Regions from separate parts of the Jezberella sp. genome, predicted to be linked through region 1. Evidence: predicted binding sites of a transcription regulator. Region 1 holds the regulator's gene; the other holds the start of a gene.
What was found. The regulator HrcA, encoded in region 1, represses chaperone genes, less so after heat shock. The targets are predictions, from matches to a motif close to TTAGCACTCNNNNNNNNNGAGTGCTAA.
Positions count from the first base shown of each region.

Region 2: rpoH (RNA polymerase sigma factor RpoH) is a predicted target of HrcA. The motif match lies at 7,179-7,205, and genes of this name have one in related genera.

Region 1 covers NZ_CBAZRM010000008.1:109,705-124,631, reverse strand. The annotation lists gene AC1W8Y_RS08010 (M16 family metallopeptidase) at 1-1,403, shown strand, start outside; gene AC1W8Y_RS08005 (hypothetical protein) at 1,507-1,782, shown strand; gene dnaJ (molecular chaperone DnaJ) at 1,844-2,977, opposite strand; gene dnaK (molecular chaperone DnaK) at 3,067-5,016, opposite strand; gene grpE (nucleotide exchange factor GrpE) at 5,170-5,745, opposite strand; gene hemH (ferrochelatase) at 5,817-6,908, opposite strand; gene hrcA (heat-inducible transcriptional repressor HrcA) at 7,010-8,026, opposite strand; gene AC1W8Y_RS07975 (NAD kinase) at 8,089-8,988, shown strand; gene recN (DNA repair protein RecN) at 8,994-10,637, shown strand; gene fur (ferric iron uptake transcriptional regulator) at 10,634-11,083, opposite strand; gene AC1W8Y_RS07960 (outer membrane protein assembly factor BamE) at 11,175-11,744, shown strand; gene dapB (4-hydroxy-tetrahydrodipicolinate reductase) at 11,769-12,569, shown strand; gene murB (UDP-N-acetylmuramate dehydrogenase) at 12,563-13,618, opposite strand; tRNA gene AC1W8Y_RS07945 (tRNA-Gly) at 13,817-13,892, shown strand; tRNA gene AC1W8Y_RS07940 (tRNA-Cys) at 13,936-14,009, shown strand; gene AC1W8Y_RS07935 (DUF2946 family protein) at 14,071-14,697, shown strand; gene AC1W8Y_RS07930 (NUDIX hydrolase) at 14,708-14,927, shown strand, end outside.
Region 2 covers NZ_CBAZRM010000011.1:18,981-33,907, reverse strand. The annotation lists gene AC1W8Y_RS09880 (glutamate synthase subunit beta) at 1-449, opposite strand, end outside; gene AC1W8Y_RS09875 (glutamate synthase-related protein) at 459-5,204, opposite strand; gene AC1W8Y_RS09870 (hypothetical protein) at 5,395-6,096, opposite strand; gene AC1W8Y_RS09865 (SdiA-regulated domain-containing protein) at 6,123-7,067, opposite strand; gene rpoH (RNA polymerase sigma factor RpoH) at 7,264-8,136, shown strand; gene AC1W8Y_RS09855 (cation:proton antiporter) at 8,206-10,746, shown strand; gene AC1W8Y_RS09850 (NUDIX hydrolase) at 10,723-11,559, opposite strand; gene coxB (cytochrome c oxidase subunit II) at 11,675-12,829, shown strand; gene ctaD (cytochrome c oxidase subunit I) at 12,920-14,515, shown strand; gene AC1W8Y_RS09835 (DUF2970 domain-containing protein) at 14,661-14,888, shown strand.

The DNA.
Region 1 (14,927 bases):
TCCCCACCGTCAAACCGGTACGTGCGCCGAGCGTTGCCATCCCTGATCTCACCGCTGAACTCAAGGATTACAAAGGTGACGCTAACGTCAAGCAAGCCGAGGCGTTCGATCCCGACCCTGCCAATATCGATGCTCGAACCGAACGTAAAACGCTGAAGCTTGCCAACGGCAATGTCAAACTGGCACTGCTCGCTAAACAAACCCGGGGAGAACGTGTCAAAGCTGCTATCGCCATCAAATTCGGGACACTCGATGCGCTCAAGGGACAAAGACTGGCGTCTCTGGCGACCGCAGATCTGTTAACCCGCGGCACCGCCAAGATGACTCGTCAAGAAATCAGCGACAAAATCGACGCCTTGCAGGGTGAAGTTTCTGTTGCCGGAGGGGCTGGTCATGTCACGATCACGCTATCGACGACTCGGTCAAATATCGATGCTTTGACCGCCTTAATGCTAGACGTGGTCAACACAGCGAATTTTGCACAAGATCAAGTCGATGAATATCAACGGTCGACGATTACAAGTCTTAAAAGTGCCATGACTGAGCCAACGTCCATCGCTGGTCGCCTGTTGTCGCGCCATGATAATCCCTATGCAAAAGATGACGTGCGGTACACACCCTCATTCGAGGAGTCGCTTGCCGCAGTCGAGGGTTTAAAGCGCGAGGCCTTGGTGAATTTTCATCAAAAGTTTTATGGCGCGGGGGATATTGCCGTCTCAGCAGTGGGGGATTTTGATCCAAAAACCTTCGAGGCAACGTTGACCAAAGCGCTAACAGGTTGGAAAAAAGCAGCGCCTTATGTTCGAATCCCGACGCCCTACCACGACGTCGCCGTAGAGCACATGGAAGCACTCACACCAGACAAAGCCAATGCCTTTTATTTAGCAAAAATGCCACTGGCGTTGCAAGATACCAATGAGGATTATCCCGCCTTGTCTCTGGTGAACTTCATGCTGGGTACCTCAGAGACTTCACGGCTCTGGTTGCGCGTGCGTGAAAAAGAGGGGCTGTCTTATAACGTGCGTTCATCGCTAACCGCATCGTCATTCGAGCCTGCAGGGTCTTGGTCCGTCTATGCGATCTTTGCACCGCAAAATCGCAACAAGGTAGAGGCTGCGATTCAAGAAGAACTCGTGAAATTAGTCAAAGATGGCTTTAGCGACGACGAAGTCAAGGATGGTGTCAAGGCGCTGCTGAACTACCGCAAACTGGCTCGGGCTCAAGATGGCACACTCGCGTCAACTTGGTTGGATTACTTGGAGACTGGCCGCAGTTTCAAACGTTCAGCAGAACTCGATCAAAAAGTCGCGGCACTGACGACTGAGCAGGTCAATGCAGCCGTTCGTAAATACCTCAAGCCTGAGGCGTTTAGTAGCGTTGCCGCAGGTGACTTCAAGAAGTAATTGACCAGGAACTTTCCCCGCGCTTGAACATCTCATACTCAAGGCATTTGCATCCCTGCGATGCCTCGGGTATTTTTAACTTTCAACCGCTTGGAGTCTTTCATTGAAGATCAAAACCAAAGCATTGCTTGCTGGCTTCATTGCCTCGCTTTCGCTCGCCGCGCTCGCTCAACCTGCGGCACCGGGCAGTGCACCTGTCGACAAGGCAAACCCACCACCTTTTGCCGTCAAGAAAGCACATCTTCTTGACCATCTTCAGAAAATGACTCAGTGCGTCACTCAAGCAAACAGTGATGACGATCTCAAGGCTTGCCACGATAAGAATCCCCCGCCAATGCCTCACCCTGGCGGTCAGCCACCGATGGGTCAGAAAAACTGACGTCTTGGTGATTGCGGCAAACTCAAAGGGTCGGTATCAACCGACCCTTTGAGCTTTTTGCTTAAGAGAAAAAGGCTTTCACTCGATCCGTCCAGGATTTGCTTTCTGGCGAATGTCGTGCCCCGCCTTCAGTCAAAGACGCTTCGAATTTACGTAGCAAATCCTTTTGATCTTCAGTCAGTTTGACGGGCGTTTCGACCACGATGTGGCAATGCAAGTCGCCTGGATACGCAGAGCGAACACCTTTAATCCCTTTAGCTCGGAGACGGAATCGTTTGCCGGATTGCGTGCCTTCAGGGATTGTCATATCGACTTGCCCTGTCAGCGTGGGTACGTTGGTGGTACCACCTAATGCAGCCAAGGTGAACGGAATCGTGACTTCGCAAATCAAATCGTCGTTTTCACGTTGAAAGATCTTATGTTCTTTCAAGTGAATCTCAACAAACAAGTCGCCTGGCGGGCCGCCATTAATACCAGGCTCACCATTGCCTGACACGCGGATTTGCATCCCATCATCGATACCGGCAGGGATCTTGACCTGTAACGTTTTATTTTTGCGAGTACGACCAACCCCATCACAGCTGACGCAAGGATCAGAGATTTCTTTACCCGCGCCGTGACATTTTGGACAAGTTTGCTGAACGCTGAAAAACCCTTGTTGCATACGCACGGCACCAGCCCCGCCGCATGTCCGGCAGGCAATCGGCGAGGTACCAGGTTTAGCACCTGTGCCTTTGCAAACTTCGCAATTTTCCCAGCTGGGGACACGTACATCCGTCTCAAAACCGGCCGCCGCTTGTTCAAGCGTGATATCCATAGAGAATCGCAAATCGCTACCTCTATAGACCTGGGGTCCACCACCGCGCCGTGGCCCACCGCCACCGAAAATTTCACCAAAAATATCACCAAACGCGTCACCGAAACCGGCTGCACCAGCACCGCCCCCTGCCCCCATCCCAGCAGCATTAGGGTCGACACCAGCATGCCCGTATCGGTCATAAGCGGCCCGTTTACTGTCATCGGACAGCATTTCGTAGGCCTCTTTGGCTTCTTTGAACTTGGACTCAGCATCCTTGCTATCGGGATTACGATCGGGATGATGCTTCATGGCCATCTTGCGATAGGCCTTTTTGATCTCTTCCTCGCTGGCATTTTTGCCTATGCCCAGAACTTCGTAGTAGTCGCGCTTTGCCATGATGTAAGGTTCTTGCAAACAAGATTCAAAAGACTTCCGCCCGGAAGCCCTTCTCAGGGCTCCGGGCGGTGAGGTTTACCGCAAGCCGATCACTTACCGTCGCGCTTGACTTCTTTGAAGTCAGCGTCAACGACGTTGTCATCAGCAGGCTTAGCGCCACCGTGCTCTTCAGTGCCAGCGGCCCCCGCAGCACCCGCAGCTGCTTGGTTAGCTTGCATATCGGCGTACATCTTTTCGCCTAATTTCTGAGAAGCTGTCGACAGCGCCTCAACCTTGCCATCAATCGTTTCTTTGTCAGCATTGTTTTTGAGCGCTTCTTCAACAGCAGCCATCGAGGCTTCAATGGCGGCTTTCTCGTCAGCTGACAACTTGTCACCATATTCAGTCAACGACTTCTTGGTTGAATGCACTAAGCCATCCGCTGCGTTACGCGCCTGTGCCAGCTCTGCCATACGATGATCTTCGGCCGCATTGGCTTCAGCATCTTTGACCATCCGTTGAATCTCTTCTTCGGTCAAACCAGAATTGGCTTTAATGGTGATTTTGTTCTCTTTGCCAGTGCCCTTGTCTTTGGCAGACACGTGCACAATACCGTTGGCATCGATATCAAAAGTTACTTCGATCTGAGGCACGCCACGTGGTGCTGGCGGGATCCCTTCGAGATTGAATTCACCGAGCGTTTTATTACCAGCAGCGATTTCGCGTTCACCTTGAAACACTTTAATGGTGACAGCCGGCTGGTTGTCATCCGCCGTCGAAAACGACTGCGAATAACGCGTAGGGATGGTTGTGTTCTTAGTGATCATTTTGGTCATCACGCCACCCAAGGTCTCGATACCAAGAGACAAAGGGGTGACATCCAACAACAACACATCTTTACGGTCACCAGACAACACCGAACCCTGAATAGCCGCACCTGCAGCCACTGCTTCATCCGGGTTCACGTCTTTGCGGGGATCACGACCAAAGAACTCTTTGACCTTCTCTTGCACTTTAGGCATACGTGTCATACCACCGACCAAAATCACGTCGTCGATGTCAGTCACTTTGATGCCTGAATCTTTTACCGCGGTGCGACAAGGCGCCATGGTTCGCTCAATCAGATCCTCGACCAATGCTTCGAGCTTGGCGCGCGTCATTTTGACGTTCAAGTGCTTAGGACCACTCGCATCAGCAGTGATATAGGGCAAGTTGATTTCAGTCTGCTGGCTGGATGACAACTCAATTTTTGCTTTCTCAGCGGCTTCTTTCAAACGCTGTAAAGCCAAAACGTCTTTCGACAGATCAACGCCCTGATCTTTTTTGAACTCGGCGATGATGTAATCGATGATGCGTTGATCAAAATCTTCGCCGCCCAAGAAAGTATCGCCGTTGGTTGACAGCACTTCAAACTGCTTTTCACCATCGACGTCGGCGATTTCGATAATCGAAATATCGAAGGTACCGCCACCCAAGTCATACACAGCGATCTTGCGATCGCCCTTTTCTGACTTATCCATCCCGAACGCCAAGGCAGCCGCCGTTGGTTCGTTGATGATACGTTTGACGTCAAGACCAGCGATACGACCAGCGTCTTTGGTCGCTTGACGCTGGCTATCGTTAAAGTAAGCAGGGACAGTGATCACCGCCTCAGTCACTTCTTCGCCAAGAAAATCCTCAGCCGTCTTTTTCATTTTGCGCAAAATATCGGCCGAGACCTGTGAAGGAGCCAGCTTTTTGTGCTGTGCTTCAACCCAAGCATCGCCATTGTCTGCTTTGACAATTTTGTAAGGCATCAGATTGATGTCTTTTTGCACAGCGTCTTCACTGAATTTACGGCCGATCAGACGTTTGACGGCATACAGCGTATTAGCGGGATTGGTCACCGCTTGCCGCTTAGCAGGCGCACCGACCAGCGATTCGCCATCATCAAGGTAGGCGACAATCGAAGGCGTCGTACGAGCACCCTCTGCGTTTTCAATAATACGAACCTGACCGCCATCCATCACTGCAACGCAGCTGTTGGTGGTGCCGAGGTCAATGCCGATAATCTTGCTCATGGTGACTTACCTTGTTCAGAAATCAAGAATAAATAAAGTGCTGTTGTTTTGTAATTGGGGGGATTTTGGTCAATTTCAAGCCCAAAATCATCAGTTTTTGTTTAAAAACCGACGATTCTTCACTTTCACCTGCGCTGCGGGCAGATGAGCTACTTAATTTGCGGCAGCTGGGCCACCGGATACGGTGACCAAGGCGGGACGCAAGACACGGTCGGCGATCAAATATCCCTTTTGCAACGTGGTCACCACCGTATTGGCTGGCTGATCAGCGGGAATAGTGGCAATCGCCTGGTGCTGATGTGGGTCGAATTTTTCGCCAGCTGCCGGCGCGATCCCTTTCAAATGGTTGCGTTCAAACGCTGAGACCAGTTGTTTAAGGGTGGCTTGGATGCCTGTTTTCATATCTTCAGCGGACTGATCCGTCTGAGCCAACGCTGCCTCAAGACTATCCATGACGGGCACCAGACCTTCAGCAAATGACTCAATACCGAATTTGCGCGCCTTGGAGACCTCATCCTGAGACCGGCGACGTACATTTTCCATCTCGGCATGTGCGCGCAACACCTGATCTTTGTGTTGCGCAACTTGTACCAGCGCAGCCTCGAGTTCTGCTTTGAGCGAAACCAGCGGGTCGTCAGAGGTTTGCGTTTGCTCTGAATGCTGGTCAATCGCCTGAGCGTCTGACGTGGGTTCAGGGGTGACTTTTGTTGGATCCTGCTGCGCGGTCATTGAACTGCTCCGAAAAACCATAGGTGAATAGTTACATGGGGGCAACTATTCGCCTTTCAAGGGTCGTCTTTTTAACCTTTTTGCGAATGGATAGGCCAACCGTGCAAATGCGTTTCGATCAGATCTGAAAAAGACTCGATCCAGGCCGGGCTGTCATTTAACGCAGGGATGTAACGAAACCGCTTGCCCCCCGCATGCATAAATGCCTCACAGACTTCAACCTGAATCTCTTCCAGTGTTTCGAGGCAATCCGCCAAAAAGCCGGGGCAGACCACGTCCACGTCCGTCACCCCTTGTTGCGCGAGCTGCTTCAAGGTGGGTTCGGTGTAAGGTTCAAGCCATTTTGTCGGGCCAAAGCGGCTTTGAAACGTCACAAGATACTGGTCATCCGACAAACCGAGATAATTCGCCAGCGCCCGGGCCGTTTCGTAGCTGTCTCGGCAGTACGGGTCGCCCATATCGACGCACTGCTGCGGCAAACCGTGAAAGCTCATCACCAGTTTTTGTGGCCGACCTTCGAGATCCCAGAAACGGGCAATTTGTTGACCCAAGGTCGAGATGAATCCCTGATCCGTGTGAAAGCGTTTGATAAAACGCAGTGCCGGCTGATCGCGCATCCGTCCGACAACGCGAGCAACCTCATCAACGACCGTCGCCGTGGTGCTGGATGCATATTGTGGATACATGGGAACGACCAAAATATGGTCGCATCCCTGGTGATGGAGCTGCCTCATCGCCTCGTTCAACGATGGGTTGCCGTAGCGCATGCCCACCTCGACAAGCACATCAAGGCCGCGTTTGGCTAAATTTTCTTTAACCAAACGGGCTTGGCGCTTGGTATAAACCATCAGCGGAGACCCCTCTTCCATCCAGACACTGGCATACCGAGGAACCAGTTTGCGAGGGCGAGCCATCAAAATCGGACCATTGAGGATGGGCCACCACAGCCACTTAGGGATCTCGATGACTCGAGAATCTGACAGAAATTCTTTTAAATAACGCTTAATTGCTGGCGCTGTTGGCGCATCCGGCGTCCCCAGATTGCTCAGAATCACGCCCACCCGGCCGTGATGAAAATCATTCGGCCAAGGGATAAAACGCTCTGATTGTTTTGCTTTAGCCCAAAACCGGCCAAAAGATCGTTGAGTGGAATTTTCTGACACAGTAAAACCCTATAAAGCAGACCCGAAGCGGGTAAGACGTCGAACTGAACAACCGAACGGTAACGAGCTCTGGATCAGAACACGCGAATGTGTCAGCGCCACTATCGATCAGGGTGATGGTGACTCAGCGCGTTGGACAGCAAACGAGCCGTGATATCCACAATCGGGATGACCCGCTCATAGGCCATGCGGGTGGGGCCAATCACGCCTAAAGTGCCGACGATCCGACCATCGACATCATAGGGAGCAGTAATGACTGTCACATCTTCGGTCGGCACCAACTGAGAATCACCGCCAATATAAATCTGAACCCCTTGCGCTCGGCTAGAGACGTCCAGCAATTGCAGCAAATCGGTTTTACGCTCAAACATCGAGAAGGTTTTACGCAACCGATCCATATCTGAGGCCAGTTCGTTGACATCCATGAGTTTGCGCTCACCAGAGATGACCACCGTCTCTCCCTCATCAGCGGCCTGCGCACCTGCCTCGACCGCAGCTTGCATCAAGCGAGACATATCTTCTTGCAATTTCGCCAAATCACTCGCCAACGTATGACGAACTTCACTAAACGATTTGCCTGCGAAGTTGTGATTGAAGAAATTGGCAGCCTCAATCAGGGCCATATCAGAATAGTCGCGCGGCGTAAGCAACACCCGATTTTGAACATCCCCATCGGGGGTCACAATAATCAACAAAATTCGCTTCTCAGACAGCCGAATGAACTCGATCTGGCGAAAAACGTGCGATCGCCGAGGTGCGAGTACAACCCCAGCAAATTGCGTCAGACTCGACAAGAGATCAGCTGCGGCATTGACCGCTCGGGTCGGATCAGACGCCGGCGACAGATCGCGAACATTGGTGTTGACATTGAGCTCGAAGGGCTGTGCCGAAAGCATCGTATCGACAAACAAGCGATAACCGCGTGGCGTGGGAACCCTGCCGGCAGACGTATGCGGGCTATGGATCAGACCAAGCTCTTCTAAATCCGCCATGACGTTTCTGATCGTGGCTGGCGATAGATCGAACACCTTAGACAGCGTGCGCGACCCGACGGGCTGGCCGTCGTCGATATAACGCTCAATCAGTGCTTTCAGTAATGCGCGGGAACGATCATCCATAGTGTGGTTATTCTACCTCCTCGCCCCTATAATCGATCAAGAATGATTGAGATGGATGTTTGATGCATTTTTCCACCGTTGCGTTAATTGGCCGTTACCAGGATGCTGCCCTGCATGGCCAACTCCGTGCCTTCGCTGCCCGCCTCGTTGCGGCGCGTCGAGAAGTGTTGATCGAACAAATGACAGCGCAACACACAGGGGTCACTGAGTACCCCAGCGCCACGTTTGAAGAAATCGGGGCCCGCGCAAACCTTGCCATTGTGATGGGGGGAGACGGCACCATGCTGGGTGCGGCACGGCACTTGGCCCCCTACGACATCCCTGTCGTAGGCATTAACCATGGCAGGTTGGGATTCATCACTGATGTCCCCATGGAAGACGCCGAGCAAGTCTTGCAGCAACTGCTTGAGGGCAACTACGAGTCAGAACCGCGCATGTTGCTCGAAGGTAGCGTCTGGCGAGGTGACCAAAAACTGTTTTCTGCGACCGCGCTGAATGATGTCGTGCTGAGCCGCGCGGGTCGGGGTGGCATGATAGAGGTGCGAGTCGCAGTCGACGGTACCTATATGTACACCCAGCGAGCTGACGGTTTGATTGTCGCTACCCCCACCGGATCAACTGCTTACGCACTGTCGGCCGCGGGGCCCATCATTCATCCCGAGGTGAACGCCATCTTGCTGGTGCCGGTTGCCCCGCAAACGCTGTCGAATCGGCCGATTTTGATCCCCGACCGAGGCAATCTCAGCATTACCTTGACCACCATGAGCCGAGTCGAGGCTGGTGCCAGCGTGCACTTTGATATGCAGACGTGGTCTGACCTGCTGCCGGGCGATGTGATTCAAGTCAAAAGAGCGCCGCATACCATCCGATTTCTGCACCCCGCCGGCTACAGTTTTTTTGCAACACTGCGTCGCAAACTCGACTGGAACCGCATGCCAAGCGGCAGTAGCGACAGGGATTAAGCTGCATGCTGAGAGCCTTACATATTCGTGACTTTGTCATTGTCGACCGCGCAGACATCGAATTTGACAGCGGCTTTACCGTTTTTTCGGGTGAAACCGGTGCAGGAAAATCCATTTTGATCGATGCGCTTGCGCTTGCACTAGGCGAACGCGCTGATATCAGTGTCCTTCGCGAAGGTTCAGCCAAGGCTGAAATCAGCGCCGTGTTTACCCCGACAGCCAGCATCAGCGAATGGCTAAACGATCACGACCTTCAAACAGAAGACGAACTCGTCTTGAGACGAGTCGTCGATTCGCAAGGCCGCAGCCGGGCGTATATCAATGGCTCGCCAGTCAACCTCACTCAACTCAAAGAAATGGGCGAACAGCTGATTGATATTCACGGTCAGCACGCCCATCAGAGTTTGTTGCGCATCGATAATCAACGTGATTTATTAGACACTCATGGCTCGCATCAAGCGCTCAAGCAGGCGGTGGTCGTCGCCTGGAAGTCTTGGCGCACTGTCGTCAAACAGCTTGAAATTGCCACCCAAGATGCCAGTGCGCTGGCCGTCACTCAAGAGAAACTCGACTGGCAAATCGGCGAGTTGCAATCCTTGCGGCTGGTCGCGGATGAGTGGGATGATATTTCTGCAGAACACACCCGTCTGGCCCATGGGCAAGCCTTGATTGACGGTGCGTCTAGCGCGCTCGCTCTGCTTGATGAGTCAGAGACTTCAACGCAGCATCAACTTGCTGTTGCGGTTAAAACGCTCAGCCAGTTACTACGACATGATGCCACGCTGCAGTCTGTGCACGATGCCCTCACCTCGGCCAGCAATGAGGTTAATCAGGCGATTTCAGACTTAAACATCTATTTATCAGGGGTCGAACTCGACCCTGCTCGGTTGTCAATTGTCGAAGCGCGCATGAGCAGTCTGTTTGATGCGGCACGAAAACTTAAAACCGACCCAGAACACTTGTACAACCTTCTGCAACAGCTATTGGCAAAGCGAGAAGCCCTGATCGCCTCCTCAGATATCGACACCCTCAAAAAAGAGGAAATTGCTCTCAAACAAGCTTATCTTGAGGCTGCCGGTGTCCTGTCAGCTGCCAGAAAGAAATCTGCCACTCTATTATCCAAGGAAGTCACTGCAGTCATGCAAACGCTGGCCATGCAGGGGGCCAGTTTTCAGGTCGCTGTGACACCGGCAACCCCCAGCGTCCACGGCCAAGATCAAATCGAGTTTTTGATTGCTGGCCATGCTGGGACAACACCGCGGCCACTCGCAAAAGTAGCTTCTGGGGGCGAGCTCGCGCGCATTTCACTCGCCTTATCCGTGATTGCAAGTCGTGCAGCTCGAGTACCTACCTTGATTTTTGACGAAGTAGACTCGGGCATTGGAGGGGCTGTCGCAGAGGTGGTTGGTCGTTTGCTGGCCGAATTAGGGCAACGCCATCAAGTGCTTTGTGTGACTCATTTGCCGCAGGTGGCGGCGCGCGGACAGCATCATTATCAGGTCACCAAGCTTCAGTCAGCTCAGGCCACGAAATCGAATATTGACCGTCTCGAGCCGTCGGCTCGCATCGAAGAAATCGCGCGTATGCTGGGGGGGCTCAAAATCACCGACACCACCCGCGAGCACGCGAAAGAGCTACTTGAAGGTTAGACCAACGACACGTTGCGCGAGGGGTGCTTCGTGCAGTCGCCGCACACGCCATACAACACCATCGCATGGCTCTCGAGGGTAAAACCGTTTTGACGCGCCACTTCATGTTGCCTTTTCTCGATGGCCTCATCCGAAAACTCGACAACGGCACCGCAATTGGTGCAGATTAAATGATCGTGATGATCGCCATCATTGAGCTCAAAAATCGCCTTGCCACCATCAAACTGGCTTCTCAGCAGTATCCCTGCCTGTTCAAACTGGGTGAGCACCCGGTAAACCGTCGCCAAGCCGATATCGATCTTTTCAGCGATCAGCGATCGATACACATCCTCAGCGCTCAAGTGTCTTGCGCCTGATTTACGAAAGATATCGAGTATTTTAAGTCGCGGGAAAGTCGCCTTTAAACCCAGGTTTTTCAGACCGCTTTCGTTGTTATCTAATTGCACAAATTACCTTTAGTTTGCGTCAGTCCTGACAACAGACTCTGTAAAGCTTTATCATACCGTCTTTGACAGTCTTCCCAACAGGGGCCGTGCAGTGTCCATATCATCCAAATTCGCTACTTTTGCCCGCATCGGCGTGGTCTGCTGCGGTTTAATCATCGGCCTGGCCGGTTGCTCGTCGACCAAATTCGGGTTTCCCTACAAGGTTGGGGTTCAACAAGGCAACTGGATCACCAAAGAGCAGGTTGCGATGATCCAGCCCGGGATGAGCCGAGAGCAGGTCAAATTCGCACTGGGTTCGCCAGCCCTGACGGATGTGTTCCATGCCAACCGATGGGATTACCCCTATTTCTATCGCGCCGGTAGCGGCAAAATAGAAGAGCGTCAGCTCACTATTTTCTTCGTCGACGGTAAAGTCGAGAAATGGCAAGGCGACGAGCAACCAACGCTTCAGCCTTATCAAATCGCCAAAGAAGAGCTCAACCAACCTCAAAAAGACGCTGCGCAAGTCGCCGCAGAGCAAGTGCGACGCGACAGCGACAAACCTGAAGCCGTCGATAAACTGATCCCAGGCGTGCAGGCTGACGGGGGCTTGGTGGATCGTATGGCTGACCCAGCTTCGTCCACCGACGTCGGTGTGACGGGTACTCAACCCATGCGGTAACCCACAGTAGCGAAAACCAGAATCATGACTCGAATTGCGATAGCGGGTGCCAGCGGCCGAATGGGGCAAATGCTGATTGAGGCCATTTCTCACGCCAAAGACTTAACCTTGACTGTGGCGCTAGAGCACGCGGGCAGCCCCGCCATTGGTCAGGATGCAATGGCTTTTTTAGGTCGCCAAAGTGGGGTGCTGATCAGTGGTTCGCTTGATGCGTTACAGCAGGCAGATTGTTTGATCGATTTCACCCGCCCCGAGGGGACACTCGCCCATTTGGCGGCCTGTCAGCGTTATCACGTCAATATCGTCATCGGGACGACCGGGTTTGATGAAGCGGGCAAGGCGGCCATCACGCATGCTTCAGAATCCATTGCTGTCGTCTTCGCCCCAAACATGAGTGTTGGTGTCAATGCCACTTTCAAATTGCTGGATATGGCCGCTCGTATTTTAAATGCGGGCTACGACGTTGAGGTGTTCGAGGCACATCATAAGCACAAGGTCGATGCCCCTTCGGGCACCGCCATCAAGATGGGCGAAGTGGTCGCCAACGCTTGGGGCAAAAGTCTGGATGACGTTGCCACGTGGTCGCGTGAAGGTCATACTGGCCCAAGAGAAACCGGCACGATTGGTTTTTCAGTCGTACGGGGCGGGGACATTGTCGGTGATCACACCGTCTACTTTTGCGGTGCCGGCGAGCGTATCGAAATTACCCACCGATCCAGCAGTCGTGCCGGTTATGCTGAAGGCAGCCTTCGCGCTGCTCGCTTTCTGAACGGTCAGCAGCAAGGGCTCTACGACATGCCCACCGTGCTGGGCTTGAATCACTGAATGACAGTCGGCTCCATCTCGAGCTGCACGCCATAGCGATCCTGCACACTGGCAACAATTTCGTTTGCTAGGTTAAGAATGTCTGCTGCTGTCGCCCCTCCCTCGTTGACAATCACGAGGGCTTGCCGTTCATGCACACCCGCACGTCCCCTACGCTGCCCTTTCCAGCCAGCTTGATCAATCAACCAAGCTGCTGCGAGCTTGATCAAGCCATTATCCTGCGGATAACCCACGAGGTCTGGATACGCCTGTCGAATCGATTCAAACTGCGCTGCGGACACCACGGGGTTTTTGAAAAAACTGCCTGCGTTACCCAACACTGTCGGATCGGGTAGCTTGGATTGTCTGATCTGACAGACCAACTCAAATATTTGTCTTGCCGTGATCGTGCCTGACGGCAATGCCGACAACGAGCCACTGCGAGCAAGATCCGGGTAGTGAGTGATCGCCTGCCAAGGTTTGGGCAAGCGAAATCGAACCGACGTGATCACCCAAGTCCCAGGTGGCGTGCGTTTAAACATGCTATCCCGGTAAGCAAAAGCGCATTGCTGTGCGGTCAGCGTCACAAACCGCGCTTCAGGAATGTGCCAAGCACAAACGGATTCGATGCGACTGTTAAGCTCAACCCCGTAGGCTCCAATATTCTGCACCGGCGCCGCCCCCACAGAACCTGGAATGAGCGCGAGATTTTCGAGGCCGGGCCAACCCTGCGAGATGCAATGGCTGACAAAAGCATGCCAGCTTTCACCAGCTGCCGCGTCGATGATCCAAGCGTCAGCTTGATCCGCAATTAGCTTGATACCTGTTAGGGCTACCTTTAACACTGGCTGATCTAGCGTAGCCGGCAGCACCACGTTGCTTGCCCCCCCCAACACAAGCCAGCGAGCACCTGTTGAGGCGAACTGAGAGATCGCAGGCAATTGACTCAACGCACTGAGCACAACCAACCGATTCGCCTGGCAAGGCAAGCCCAGTGTATTAAGGTGCTGCAGGTCGACTTGATGAAAATCGAGCTCATCTTGAACAGGGGTTGGATCTGTGATTGACATCAGTTAGAAATATTTGCTATGATTCTAGTCTTCGCTGATATTACTAGATGTTTAATAGATAGCAGCGCAGATAGCAGCGCAGATAGCAGCGCAGATAGCAGCGCAAATAGCACTGCAACAGTCAGTATGCTGGTAGCTGTAAGAAAGTTAGTACAAGTAAGTAAGTAGCGGTGAAAGTAGTGAAAAGGCAGTAATAATGCGGGAGTAGCTCAGTTGGTAGAGCGCAACCTTGCCAAGGTTGAGGTCGAGAGTTCGAGACTCTTCTCCCGCTCCACATTCAGGGGGAAGCACCATGCTTCCCCCTTTCAGTTTGTGCCGGCGCAATGGCAGAGTGGTTATGCAGCGGATTGCAAATCCGTGAAGCTCGGTTCGATTCCGGGTTGCGCCTCCAAGCCCCCGAAGCCCCTCATCGCTTGCGTGGCAACAACAGCTCAAGATTCAACGGATTAGACATGGATCAATCTGTCATCGACGCTATCGCCCGTTGGCCCAACGTGCCTGCCGTCGCCGGTTGGCTATCCCTGAGCAGCCGAGGCGAATGGCGACTGCATCCCTCAGGTGACGCTCAGCAAGGCGGGCCCGGCGTCGGTGTCAGCAACACACAAATGCTCAGCTTTTTCGGTCGCAACTATGCGAGTGAAGCTGACGGTCGCTATTTCTTTCAAAACGGTCCGCAGCGTGTTTATGTGCGGCTTGATGCAGCGCCTTTTATTCTGCATTTAATTCCGCAAGACGGCTCTGTTCGTACCCACAACGGCTTAACCGTCAAAAAAATTACCCGCTGGCTCACCGACGATCTGGGCAATATCTACGCCGATACAGATCTGGGGCCAGCACGCATGGACGATCGAGATCTGTTCCTGCTGGCCGATCTCTTGGTCAATCAGCAAGGCACTGCGGTTCTTGACTGTATTGAGCAAGGCGAGTCTAACGCCGCGCAAGCTGTCAGGTTGCGCGCGCGGCCAACCGAAGTCAACTTCTCAGCGATGGCGACCTTTGCCCCGCTACAGTGGGTTCAACATGAAAATATTGGCATCACCATGAATTTCATCGCAAATCCCGCCGTGCCGGTAAAATAGCGCTATGAACATGGATCCTAACTTTTTCTTCCCGGCGCCTCGTCGACAAAATTTTTGCGGCCAATGCGGGCATTCGATCACCCGGTTGATCCCGCCGGGTGACAATCGCGAACGTGATTTGTGTGAAAAATGCGGTGCCATCAGCTACCAGAATCCTCGTGTTGTCGTTGGCACCATGCCCATTCTCGGTGACAAGGTGTTGCTGTGCTTGAGGGCCATTGAACCTCGCG
Region 2 (14,927 bases), on a different contig from region 1:
CCAACCACTGCGACCCGCTTGCCCGTCTTTTGCTCGGGCGGCTGAGGGACGACCCAACCTTCTTCCCAAGCCTTATCGATGATCGCGTGCTCAATGGATTTAATGCCAACCGCGTCATTATTGACGTTCAGTGTGCACGCAGCTTCGCAAGGGGCAGGGCAAATCCGACCGGTAAATTCGGGGAAGTTATTGGTTGAGTGCAACACATCGATCGCACCGCGCCAGTTTTGACGATAGACCAGGTCGTTCCAGTCAGGGATGATGTTGTTGACAGGACAACCATTGTTACAAAATGGGACGCCGCAATCCATGCATCGTGCCGCTTGCTTACCCGCTTGTTCGTCCGTGAGGTGCAACACGAATTCGCGCCAGTGTTTGACACGGCTCTTTGGCGCCTCATACGCTTCTTGCAGACGTTCTATTTCAAGAAAACCAGTAATTTTGCCCATGATGATCTCTTATGCTGCAATAGCTTTAGGGTTGGCGGCAGCCCACATTTCAGCGAGCGCTCTTTTGTATTCGACAGGCATGACTTTAACGAATTTGCCACGTGCGATGTCCCAGTTGCTGACCAGATCTCGTGCGCAGAAACTGCCTGTGTAGCGGAAGTGATTTTCGACTAAACGACGCAGAATGACGTCGTCGGCCTCACGTTCAGCGCCCCGAGTCATGGGGTGGAACAAAGCGATACCTTGGTCTTGCTCTTGCTGTTTGGCCGCCAGCACGGGCTCTATCGCCACCATGCTCAGGTTGCAACGGCTGGCGAACGTACCGTCAGGATCCCAAACGTAAGCAATACCGCCAGACATCCCTGCGGCAAAATTTCGCCCCGTCGCACCCAGCACGACCACGGTACCGCCAGTCATGTACTCGCAACCATGATCGCCTGTGCCTTCGACGACCGCGGCAGCCCCAGAGTTACGTACCGCGAATCGCTCGCCGGCCACCCCGTTGAAATAGGCTTCACCAGACGTTGCACCATACAACACGGTGTTGCCCACAATGATGTGTTCAGGGCCAAAACCTCTGAAATCGTTCGGTGAACGAACAATGATGCGGCCGCCTGATAAACCTTTGCCGACGTAGTCGTTACCTTCACCGACCAAGTCAAGTGTGATCCCAGTGACCAAGAACGCCCCGAAACTTTGACCAGCTGTGCCATTGCATTGAACATGGATGGTGTCATCCGGCAGGCCTTGGTCGCCGTATTTGGTCGCGACTCTGCCGGATAGCATGGTCCCGATGGTACGGTTACGGTTGCGTACAGGCACGATGAACGATACTTTTTCGCCGCGCTCGATCGCGGGGGTGGCGCGCTCGATCAGCTCATGATCCAGGGCAGCTTCAAGCCCGTGATCCTGCACCTCGATTTGACGAGGTGAGCTGTCGGTTTGAGGTTGGTAAAACACACGGCTGAAATCCAGTCCGTTTGCTTTCCAGTGGTCAATGCCTGCTCGGGTATCAATCAAATCGACACGGCCGACGAGATCGTCGAACTGACGAATCCCCAGTTGTGCCATGATTTCGCGCACTTCTTCTGCGATGAAGAAGAAGAAGTTAACCACGTATTCTGGTTTGCCTTGAAATTTTTTGCGCAACTCGGGATCTTGCGTTGCAACCCCGACCGGACAGGTATTGAGGTGACATTTACGCATCATGATGCAGCCCTCAACGACCAGGGGCGCGGTTGCGAAGCCGAATTCATCTGCCCCAAGCAGTGCACCGATCACCACATCGCGCCCGGTTTTCATCTGACCATCGGCCTGAACACGGATACGGCTGCGCAGGCGATTGAGCATTAGCGTCTGTTGTGTTTCGGCAAGGCCGAGCTCCCAGGGGGTGCCAGCATGTTTGATCGATGACACGGGTGAGGCACCCGTGCCGCCATCGTGGCCAGAGATGGTGACGTGATCTGCTTTGGCTTTAGCGACACCCGCAGCAACAGTACCGACCCCGACTTCGGAGACGAGCTTGACTGAGATGGATGCTTTGTCGTTGATGTTCTTCAAGTCATGGATGAGCTGGGCCAAATCCTCGATTGAATAAATGTCGTGATGCGGAGGTGGTGAGATCAAGCCGACGCCAGGCACAGAACAGCGCAATTTGGCGATGTACTCAGAGACTTTGTGGCCCGGTAGCTGTCCGCCTTCACCAGGCTTGGCGCCTTGTGCCATTTTGATCTGGATCTGATCGGCGCTGGCCAGATATTCTGCACTGACCCCGAAGCGACCAGAGGCAACTTGCTTGATTTTTGATCGCATCGAGTCGCCTGCTTGCAACGGCACATCAGCGGCAATACGGTCAGCACCAAGTTCTGAAGCGAGCGTCGCGCCCGCTTGAATGCCGCTCTCGCCCGTGCGTAACTCGTTGCGGTAGCGCAATTCATCTTCACCACCTTCGCCTGTGTTGGATTTGCCGCCAATTCGGTTCATGGCAACTGCCAAGACTGAGTGTGCCTCGGTAGAAATTGAGCCAAGCGACATGGCGCCGGTCGCAAACCGTTTTACGATCTCTTTGGCGGGTTCGACCTCATCCAGAGAGATTGCGCGAGCAGGGTCTACCTTGAACTCGAACAGGCCTCTGAGCGTCAACAAGCGCTTGCTCTGGTCATTAATCAGCTGCGCGTACTCTTTGTACGTGTTGTAACTGTTAGCGCGCGAAGCGTGCTGCAATTTGGCAATGGAGTCTGGTGTCCACATGTGTTCTTCACCACGCACTCGGAACGCGTATTCGCCACCCGCGTCAAGGGCGTTGGCCAGCACGGGATCGCTACCGAAAGCGGCACGGTGGGTGCGCAAAGACTCTTCGGCAATTTCAAAAATACCGACCCCTTCGATGTTGCTGGGTGTGCCAGAAAAGTATTTATTGATCAGGCCAGACTGCAAGCCGACTGCTTCAAAAATCTGCGCACCGCAATAAGACATATAGGTCGAGATGCCCATTTTGGACATGACTTTATTGAGCCCCTTACCAATCGCCTTGATAAAGTTCTTGATCGCTTTTTCAGCGTACTCTGGGCTTGTCGCCGCTGCAGCAAGCGACTCGAGGGCCAAGTAAGGATGAATTGCCTCGGCCCCGTAGCCACCCAGCAGTGCAAAGTGATGAACCTCGCGTGCAGAGCCGGTTTCAACCACGAGCCCTGTGTTGGTTCTAAGACCTTCGCGGATCAGTGTTTGATGAATTGCTGAAGTCGCGAGCAAGGCGGGGATAGCAACACGATGACGATCCACCTGGCGGTCAGTCAGGATGAGAATGTTGTAGCCACTTCTTACCGCATCCAAGGCGCTGGCACATAAAGCAGCGACGCGTGCTTCGATCCCTTCGGCACCCCAGGCAGCCGGATAGGTGATGTCTATTTCTTGGCTACTAAATTTGTCACCGGTGACTTCAGCGATTGAGCGAATGCGCAACATCTCGTCGTGATCGAGAATTGGTTGCATCACCTCAAGTCTTAGCGGCGGGTTGACGTTGTTGATGTCTAACAGGTTGGGTTTCGGCCCGATAAAAGATACCAGTGACATCACCATTTGTTCACGAATGGGATCAATCGGGGGATTGGTCACTTGCGCGAATAGTTGGCGGAAGTAATTGTAGAAGGGCTTAGCGCGATTCGACAGGATGGCCAGCGGCGCATCGTTACCCATCGAGCCAGTGGCTTCTTCGCCAGAGGCTGCCATCGGCTCGAGCACGTACTTGTAATCCTCTTGCGTCCAGCCAAACGCTTGCTGACGGTCAAGCAAGGTTTCTTGGCTTGCAGCTGGGGCAGGAGATAGCGGTGCTGCCAATGAGTCGATTTTGATTCGCAGGCCTTCGATCCATTGTCGATAAGGACGTGAGTTCGACAGTTGAGCTTTGATCTCGGCGTCATCGATAATTCGACCCTGTTCGAGATCGATCAAGAACATCTTGCCAGGCTGTAGACGCCATTTTTTGACAATGCGACTTTCAGGGATTGGCAAGGTGCCAGCTTCTGATGCCATCACGACCATGTCGTCATCGGTGACCAGGTAACGCGCAGGGCGCAGACCATTTCGATCCAGGGTTGCGCCGATTTGACGGCCATCGGTGAAAGCGACAGCTGCAGGGCCGTCCCAGGGTTCCATCATGGCAGCGTGGTATTCGTAGAAGGCACGCCGGCTGGCATCCATCTGTGTATGTTGCTCCCAGGCTTCTGGGATCATGATCATCATCGCATGGGCAAGTGAATAACCAGACATCACCAGTAACTCGAGGCAGTTATCGAACGTGGCCGTGTCTGACTGACCTTCATAAACAATAGGGTACAGTTTGGCTAGGTCTTCGCCCAGTACCGCGGATTGCATTTTGCCCTCGCGCGCGCGCAACCAGTTGAAGTTCCCTTTGACGGTGTTGATTTCGCCATTATGCGCAATCATCCTGTAGGGATGGGCCAGCGGCCAAGCGGGGAACGTGTTGGTCGAGAAGCGCTGATGCACCAAAGCGACTGCTGACACCGTGCGCGGGTCGGCGAGATCTCGGTAGTACCGACCCACTTGATCGGCTAAGAGCAGGCCCTTATAAACAACCGTACGCACAGACGCTGACGGCACGAAATACTCTTTGCCGTGCGCCAAGCCCATCGATTGAATGGCATGGCTGGCGGTTTTGCGGATGACGTAGAGTTTGCGCTCAAGAGCATCCGGCACCATGACGTTTGCACCGCGACCAATAAATAGTTGACGGATGAAGGGTTCACAGGCACGCACGGCTGGGGACATTGGCATATCGGTATCAACCGGTACATCACGCCAGCCCAGCACGACTTGACCCTCTGCTTTGACCGCACGCTCAAGCTCTTGCTCACAGGCAAGCCTAGAGGCAATCTCTTTCGGTAAAAACACCATCGCGACACCGTACTCGCCGGGGGCGGGTAGTTTGACCCCTTGTTTGGCAAGCTCTTCACGGTAGAACACATCGGGGATCTGAATCAGAATCCCGGCGCCATCGCCCATGAGCTTATCAGCACCTACCGCCCCACGGTGGTCAAGATTCTCGAGGATCTTCAAGCCTTGCTCGATGATCTCGTGATTTTTGTGACCTTTGATGTGCGCCACAAAACCCACGCCACACGCATCGTGTTCGTTGGCTGGCGAATAGAGGCCTTGAGCCTTCGGCAAACCGACGGGGGCAGTGGTTGATGTCCGCACCGATTTGGCCGGATGAAAATGTATTGGGTAGGTGCTCATGACGTGCTCCGATGGCATTGCGACGAAGATGGTGCAGTGCGAAAACAGACAATACCTTGGAAAACCCGTATGAGCAAGTGAAAGCTAATGGTGCGTCCCTTAATTATAAAGTTCTACACCACTCGAGATATTAAATGGGGACGGAACAAGGGCCATACGCTTTGATTGCTAGCCATCAACCAATCGATTTTCAGGCAGCTTCGGGGGTGTTTGGAGGGCGGCCTCGAGGTCGTCCTCTTGGTAATGGGCTCGCCCGTCGGTTGGCCTCAGTCTGAATGGTGGCCAGAAAATCTGCATCACCCAACGCCCACTGACCGTGGAGTGCGGCAACGATTGCTTGTGTGTGCCCGAACGAGTTGCCTTCGGTCAGCTTTTGGCGATAGACCGCCTGTCTGTCAAAGGGCGTGTTGCCACAAGCCCAATAGTCTGCGTGGGGTGTTAGCCAAACGGATGGCCGCACACCAATATGGGTTGCGGCGGACGACCAGGGCCAGGACTCGGCGGCTGTCGTGGTGGCAGGCCCACTCGGCTTGGTTTCCAACCAAATAAGTGCTGGCAATACCCACCTACCGTTTTGTAGCAAGCACGATCGATAACGGCCTGTAAATACCGCACCCTGAACCAAGCGAGAGGCAATGTTCCGGCCAAGCATCTGTACCAGACGGCCCATCCCATGGCTGTCTTTGGGCGTCGCCAGCAGGGCGACACCAGACGCGTCAAAGCACCACCCATGAACAGGCACGTTGTGAAGATGACTGGCTGTTGCCAGCCAAGCGTGCATTTGACCAAAGAGTGCTGGGGTGAGTGATTGACTTTGCGCTGCCCCCACGGAAAACGAGGCAACCACCAATTGTGTTACCCCCGGGGCGTAGAGTCGAGCCAAGCGGGCCACGTCTTGTCTGTCCCCGGTTTGCCGAATTAGGGTTTGCGAAACTTGTAAAACAAGTTGGGGGCGCTGACGATATAAATGTTGCCCTGGTCATCCATGGCGACACCCTCCGGTTTCGGGATACGTCCTTCGCCTTTGGCCGACATTTCTAGCATGCCTCGGCCAGAGCCGGTATCGCCATCAACCTGTATGAGTAGCTGAGACTCTTCGCTGAGCAGCAAAACGCGTCCGTTGCTCGGGTCAATCTCAACCGAGGAAAGATCTGTTGCAAAGGGAATTTCATCCAACCAATAACTAAAATTTTCAATTCTGAGGCCGCGAGACTCGGGAGACTGCAAATTACTTAGACCACTGATTCGATAGAGACCCTTGGGACTATGCTCTTTTGCGATATACAGCCGATCGCGCTTGAGGTCGTAGCCCAAGCCCTGAAAGCCATAGTTGCTGTCCTCGTCCTCACCGAATCTGAGCACCAGCGAGAAAGCGCGAGTGACATCAATGGTCTGCGGCGTGGGAGGAATTTCTGCGATGGCGACCCGATTGCGCCGGCTATTGACCAGCGCGATCTTGTTGGCGCCGAGCCAAGCAACCCCGTTTGCCTCAGAAATGCCCTTCAAGGGGTAGGTCGCAATCACGACGCCGTCAAGAGACATCGCCACGAGCGCAGCAGGCTTATCCACCACTGCCCAAAGCCGCTGTTGCAGCGAGTCATAGGCAAGCCCGGATAAGTTACCCGACAACCCCTCGACTTTGTGGGCAGCCTCTGGCCCAGCGTATCCAATGAGCGTATTCCCACCCGCAGCAGAGATCTTGTTTTCCCAGGCAGCCTGTTTCGCCTTGAGGCCTGAAATCCAGCGATAGGCGACTTGTTCAGCATGGTAATACCGCACGCCGATGTAGCTCGCCCACCCAACCAGGATGACAAGAAAGCAGGCAAGCAGGATTTTAGAAAGAAATTTGAATAAATCGGCCATACTAAGTCCGCGGCATAAATAAGACAGACTGAGCCACATTGTGCCCCAGTCCAACTCAAGGTTAACACCCTCGATAAGAATACGGAACTTTTCTAAAAATGGAGAATCCTATTGGCACTCGATGTGTGAGAGTGCTAAGATAACATCATGTGACTGCACGGATAGTCATCCCTTATGGGGGCGGTAACGAATCAATATGACAACAGTAACTCTGGCTCAAAATAAACTGGCGATGGCGATCGCCAACCCCGGCGCACTGGGTTCAATCGATGCGTACATCACGGCAGTGAATCATCTGCCGGTGTTATCGGCTGAGCACGAAGTAGCACTTGCTCGTTCACTGCGGGATCAGCAAGATATTGACGCCGCTCGCGAACTGGTTCTATCTCATCTGAGACTCGTGGTGTCGATTGCTCGCCAATACTTGGGTTACGGATTACCACACGCCGATTTGATTCAAGAAGGTAACGTCGGCCTGATGAAGGCAGTGAAACGTTATGACCCCGAGCGCGGCGTTCGGTTGGTCTCTTTTGCGGTTCATTGGATCAAAGCCGAAATTCACGAATACATCGTCAAAAACTGGCGCATGGTGAAAGTTGCCACCACGAAGGCGCAACGCAAGCTGTTTTTTAACCTGCGAAGCATGCGGCCTGACGGGCACACGCTCGATCCCGAGCAGGTGTCGCATATTGCGCAAACGCTCAACGTCAAACCGGAAGAAGTGCGCGAAATGGAAGTCCGGATGTCTGGGCGCGAGATGGCGCTTGAAAATCCAGATGACGACGATGATTCGTTCGCCCCGATCGCCTACTTGTCGGACGACGGGCAAGATGAGCCTTCCGAGGTACTTGAGCGCCGCGCGATCGACAACATGCAGGGGCTTGGTTTAGAGACCGCCTTGGCCAATTTGGATGAGCGTTCACGGCGCATCGTTCAAGCGCGTTGGTTGCAGGACGATGGTGGTGCTACGCTGCACGACCTCGCCGATGAATTTGGCGTCTCTGCAGAACGGATCCGCCAGATTGAAGTTGCTGCCATGAAAAAAATGAGAGTAGCGCTCACCGCTTAAGTCTTGCGTGCGGGGCCTCATTCGCCCAGAATGGCCCTGTGGTTATCCACATGTGAAGGGTTGGGCGATATGGACATCGGCGAGTTGGTATTCGGCCTTGCAGGCCTGCTCATGGTGGTGTGCTTTCTGCCACCACTCGCAGCAACATTGAGATTGCCTCACTCATTAATGCTGGCCATCTGCGGGTTTTTACTCGCCATCACCGCCCATGCGAGCGCGTGGTTACCGCCCATTCTGGGCGATTTTCTGGGCATTATCCACACTTTCGACCTGTCGCATCAGACGTTTCTGGTGGTGTTTTTGCCGGTGCTGCTTTTTGAAACCGCCCTGGCCATGAATGTGCGCCGTCTGATGGACGACCTAGGCCCTATCTTGATGATGGCCATTGTCGCCGTCTTCGTGAGCACCTTGTCGGTTGGCCTGTTGGTCAGCCAGTTCACCAACTACAGTCTGGCGGCTTGTCTTTTGCTGGGTGCGATTGTCGCTACCACCGATCCGGCTGCGGTCATTGGCATGTTTAAAGAAGTGGGTGCCCCCACCCGACTCATGACCTTGGTGGAAGGCGAGAGCCTATTGAACGATGCCGGTGCCATCGCGGTTTATACCGTGTTGCTCGGCGTTGTCACCCATGCGGATACCTGGCAAGTCGGTCGGGTAATGACCGATACTGCCTTTTTGTTTCTTGGCGGGGCGCTGACCGGCTATGTGATGGGGCGGATCACCTGTGAGTTGTTCCAATTGCTCAGGGGATGGCCAGCGGCCGAAATATCTTTGACGCTATCCCTGGCTTATTTGTCCTACCTCGTTTCAGAGCGCTATTTTGGTGTGTCAGGTGTGGTGGCGACCGTCGTTGCCGGTTTAGTCGTGGGGTCAACCGGACGCACGAAAATGGCGCCGACGACATTCGAGATACTGGCTCAGGCCTGGCATCAATTCGGCTTCTGGGCAAACTCACTGATCTTCCTGTTAGCAGCCATGCTTATCCCAAGGCTGATGCCCAACCTGACCTGGCAAGATCTTGTGCAAATCGGGATTGTCTTCATCGCCGCACTATTGGCGCGAGCCATCGTTGTTTTTGGCTTATTGCCCTTGCTCAGTGTCGCAAACCTCAGCACCCGAGTCGGGGGGCGGTACAAAATAGCGTTGTGTTGGGGAGGCTTGAGAGGTGCGGTTTCGGTGGCACTGGCCTTGGCGGTGATTGAGCATCAAAATATCCCCGAGGATATTCGTCATTTTGTTGGCGTATCCGCGACTGGGTTTGTTTTGGCGACGCTTGTCATCAAAGGGTTAACGCTCAGGCCATTGATCACCCTGCTTGGCTTGAACCGTCTGAGCCGCAAAGACCAGGCACTGCGCAACACGGCGTTAGTCGAGGCGATGAGCAGTATTCAAGCAGAAGCCGAGACGCTGGCACGATTGGAGGGGCTGTCCGATCAGGCGCGTGACAAAGTGCGTGAAGCGCTTGCGATCAATACCGCTGAAGTCACAGAGGGACTGCTCGAAAAATTTTCTGCCCATGATCGCGTTGAACTCGGGCTCGCCATACTCGCGCGGCATGAGCATGAAATGTTTTTCGACATTTTCAAAGAACAGCTCATCGACGAGAAGATCGCCACCTTATTGCTTAGCAGGGCCGAGCGCACCGAAGATGCGATTCGCACGCACGGCAGCCAAGGCTTTCGGCGTGCGGCCATGCGCGCCATGCGTTACCCCCGCCGTTTCAGACAGGCGTTGCAATTACACAAAGCCTTGGGCGTGCAGCGTTGGCTGGCTGCTGAGCTGGCGCAGCGGTTTGCGCTTTTGCTCGTCATGCGATCAGCCGCTAATCTGGTCATCCAATTCGCACAGACAGAGGTTCGGCCCCTGCTCGGCGAAGAGGTTAGCCAAGAGATCTTAGCTATACATCAAGAGCGGCTAGTCCTGATTAATGAAGGTCTGCATGCGCTAAACCTGCAGTACCCAACGTACGCGTTGTGGCTGCAAGAGCGGTATTTGGGTAGGATTGCCCGTAAGCTGGAGCGCGAGCGCTATGACCAAATGTTCAGTCACTCACTCATCAGCGGGGCAATATATAAAGATTTACTGAGTCAGGTGCAAGGGCGCTGGCGGTTTCTAGAGCGAAATCCAAGACTTGATATTGAGATGGGTGCCCGGGATCTGGTGACCCGTGTGCCGATGCTTCAGGGCTTGTCAGCACAAAAGCAAATCGAGGTGACCAAATTATTATGGCCTCGGCTGTACTTGCCTGACCAGATCATTCTCGCCAAGGGCAGGCCAGCACCAGAGCTCTATTTTGTAGCGTCGGGTGCCGTTCGTGTGCTGTTGCCGGATAATACGCATGTCGAGCTTGGCACGGGTGAGTTTTTTGGTGAGCTGAGCTTGCTCGGCCAGCCAGTCGAGGGATTTGAGGTGCGTTCAATGGGTTACAGCAAATTGCTGTGCCTACCCGCGAAAGGGTTCAACGCGCTTCTCCTTCAAGATAACGACTTGCGCGTGCACATTGAATCGGTCGCAAAACAACGTTTAAGAGCCATCGAGGTATGGCAGGCCCAGCAGGCGACGTCTCCTCAGGCCAGCGTCGATACCTCATCCCCCGCAGCGACGAAGTAATGCCTCGGCGAGTACGATCGATGCTTCAATCGTAAAGGCCGCTTGTTCTAGCATCTCAAGCAGTTCGTCTACCGCGAGGCAGGTAATCTGCATCACTTCACCATCCCTGTTCTGAGGGATGACACCCTCGCTCAGCACGCATTCGCAGGTCAGCACATCTTCAAACTGAAAACCTTCGTTGACCTGCCTTCGCATGCGGGTGATGGTTCTGAGAGGGGTCCGGTGGGCAATCTGGTCAGCCTCGAGCCCAGCCTCTTCGTCCGTTTCTCGTACGAGGGCGACCTCTGGATCTTCTTGGTAGCTAACCAAGCCGCCTACGAGGGTGTCCCACATACCGGGGTCGGTCGCCTTATTCAGCGAACGTCGTGCGACCCAAACGCCGCCATCAAGTGAGAAACCGTTCAAGTGGACAGCTTTTGTGACTAAACCAAGTGGTCTGACGACGCCACGTTCGACGCCCGCTATCGAGTCACCTTGCTCTGACCATACATCCAACAATTCACCGCGCCAACCGGGAGCATGCCCGGCCGCTTTCAGTCGTTGAGCCACCAGCGCCAGCATGTGGTTAAGCTCGCCACTGGTTTCGCCGCCCAGCCCAATCGAGGCAACGTGTGAGTCAATGCGCACGAAAGGCAATTCGCGCAATGCATCGAAAGTGCTGTGAAAGAGCAGGCCACAGCGTTGCTGTGCGATAAATAAGGGTAGTGAGGCTTGCTGAGGGGTTTGGTTGGCTTGGCCTAAGAAGCCATTCAACAGCGACTCAAGTTTGGCGTGTAACGGCTTCAACGCATGGCGTCGGTGGGACGAGGTCATAGCATCCTAAATAAGAATAATTCCGAATACCCATATTATTTGGTATATCGTAAACCAGTAGGTTCCGCACTCGTTTATACTTCTCCCGTTTTGAGATGAATTTTTCGAGGTCAGCATGAAGAAGTGCAGTAGATTTCTAGGCGTCTGTGCCATGCTAATCAGCGGGCTAGTAGCTGCGCAGGTCAAAGACATGCCTGGCGGGCCAAGCGTCAACCAAATCAATATGCCCGAGGGCGTCACTGCGATTACCCACGCTGTGAACGATCTGCACTATCTGATGCTGTGGATTTGCCTGGTGATTTTTCTGGCTGTCTTCGGCGTGATGTTTTATTCGATTTGGGCTCACCGCAAATCACGGGGCGCGAAGCCAGCTACTTTCCATGAACACGTCGGCGTAGAAGTTGCTTGGACGGTGATTCCTTTCATGATTGTGATCGCGATGGCCTTGCCTGCGACTCGCACCGTCGTTGCCATGAAGGACACGAGCGGTTCGGATATGACCATTAAAACCACGGGTTATCAGTGGAAATGGGGTTACGAGTACATCGATGGTCCCGCCAAAGGCGTTAAGTTTTTGTCGAATCTTTCGACGCCTCGCGCTCAGATTGACAATAAAGAACCCAAAGGCCCTTATTACCTGATGGAAGTTGACAACCCACTGGTCGTCCCTGTGGGTAAGAAAATCCGTATCGCCACGACGGGTGGTGATGTGATTCACTCGTGGGCGGTTCCTGACTTCAGCATGAAGCAGGATGCTATCCCCGGTTTCATCCGCAATACGTGGTTTCGCGCTGACAAAGTGGGCGTCTATCGTGGGCAGTGTTCAGAATTATGCGGTAAAGAACACGCGTTCATGCCTATCGTTGTTGATGTGAGATCAGAGGCTGATTTTGCGAAGTGGGCCGAAGAGCAGCAAAAGCTGCTGCTTGCGTCTGCTGATGATCCGAACAAAACATGGACACAAGCTGAGCTGATCGCTCGCGGTGAAAAGGTCTATCAAACCTGTGCTGCCTGCCATCAAGGTAGTGGCAAGGGCGTTCAAGGGGCTTTTCCCGCGCTCGAAGGAAGCAAAGTTGTGATGGGGCCAAAAGCTGAACAGATTTCGGTGTTGTTGAATGGGCGTAAAGGTACGGCGATGCAAGCCTTTGCCAACCAGTTGAGCGATGTAGAAATTGCCGCTGTGATTACCTACACCCGCAACAGCTGGGCGAATGCCGGTAAAGGGCAAGATCCAATGGTCACCCCCGCCGATATTAAGGCAGCGCGCTAAAGCTGGTGTTTAACCATCTTCACGATCAAATTAAACGAAATACCGCGCCACTGTCGCGCGGTATAGGTAAAGGTAGCTAGGGAGTCCAATATGAGCAGCGTTACAGCAGACCACGTTTCAGGACACACGGACGATCACGATCACGGCATGCTTCACGGCTGGCGTCGTTGGTTGTATGCAACCAATCACAAAGATATCGGGACGATGTATCTCATCTTCTCGTTTACGATGCTGCTCGAAGGCGGCACGCTTGCGCTCTTGTTGCGCACCGAATTGTTTCAGCCTGGTTTACAGTTTTTTCAGCCAGAGTTGTTCAACCAGTTCACCACCATGCATGGCCTGATCATGGTGTTCGGCGCCATCATGCCGGCATTTGTTGGCTTTGCAAACTGGATGGTCCCCTTGCAAATCGGTGCGTCAGATATGGCGTTTGCCCGGATGAACAACTTTAGCTTCTGGTTGTTACCAGTCGCTGCCGTTTTACTAACCACCTCGTTTTTCGTCCCAGGTGGCGCTACCGCTGCAGGCTGGACCTTGTACGCCCCGTTGACAGCGCAGATGGGCCCCGGCATGGATTTGACGATTTTTGCAGTGCACATCATGGGTGCCTCGTCCATCATGGGTGCAATCAATATCGTTGTGACGATTTTGAACATGCGCGCACCCGGCATGACCTTGATGAAAATGCCACTGTTCTGCTGGACATGGCTCATTACTGCTTATCTGCTGATCGCTGTGATGCCTGTGTTGGCTGCTGCGATCACGATGGTGCTGACCGACCGCCACTTTGGCACAGGCTTCTTTAACGCAGCAGCGGGCGGCGATCCAGTGCTTTATCAGCATATTTTCTGGTTCTTCGGGCATCCCGAGGTTTACATCATGATTCTGCCCGCGTTCGGGATCATCTCTGCGATCGTGCCAGCCTTTTCACGCAAAAAGCTGTTCGGCTATGCATCGATGGTGTATGCAACAGCGTCCATTGCGATTCTGTCCTTCATCGTTTGGGCACACCATATGTTTGCGACGGGGATGCCTGTCACTGCCCAGTTGTACTTCATGTACGCAACCATGCTTATTTCTATCCCGACAGGCGTGAAAGTCTTTAATTGGGTCGCGACCATGTGGAAGGGTTCAATGACCTTTGAAACCCCGATGCTCTTCGCGATCGGCTTCATTTTTGTGTTTACCATCGGTGGATTTACGGGGCTGATTCTGTCAGTCGCGCCAATCGATATCCAAGTGCACGATACTTACTATGTGGTTGCCCACTTCCATTACGTGTTGGTGGCAGGATCGCTGTTTGGCTTGTTTGCGGGCACCTACTACTGGCTGCCAAAGTGGTGCGGTTACATGTACGACGAGACGCTTGGCAAAGTGCATTTCTGGTCGAGCATGATTTCGTTTAACGTGACGTTCTTCCCCATGCATTTCTTGGGCCTGGCTGGTATGCCACGTCGTTACGCAGACTATCCTGCCCAATTCACTGATTTCCATCAGATCGCTACGATTGGTGCTTTCTGGTTCGGCCTCTCGCAACTGTTGTTCTTGTACATCGTGCTCAAAGCCTACGCCGGTAAAGGCACGCCTGCCCCAGCGAAACCTTGGGATGGCGCTGAAGGTCTCGAATGGACGGTGCCATCGCCCGCGCCTTTCCATACCTTCGTCGAGCCTCCAGAGGTTAAGTAAGGATTGATGATGACGCCAGAGCAACGCAGTAAAAACAACCGTGTCGGGTTCGTTTTTCTTGTCATCGTTGTTGCGTTGTTTGCTTGGACCATCATCCGGAATTTGTAAATCGCTAGTTTTTTTGATGACCAAGGCCGCTGTTGACATGACCGAAGATTTGAAAGAGTTGAGCAAAAGAAAGCTAAATTTCTTTCAAACGCTAAAAGCTGTTGCTTGGGCGATGTTCGGTGTGCGCAAAAACGCTGGTTATCACGACGACATGGCAAAGCTGAATCCTGTCCACCTCGTTATTGCGGGGTTGCTCGGTGGTTTAATTTTTGTGGTGGGATTGGTTTACGTTGCCACGTGGGCCATCTCGTTACTCAAGACATAATTGCAGGCAAGTAACCAAACATTTTCGCAAAATATTTTG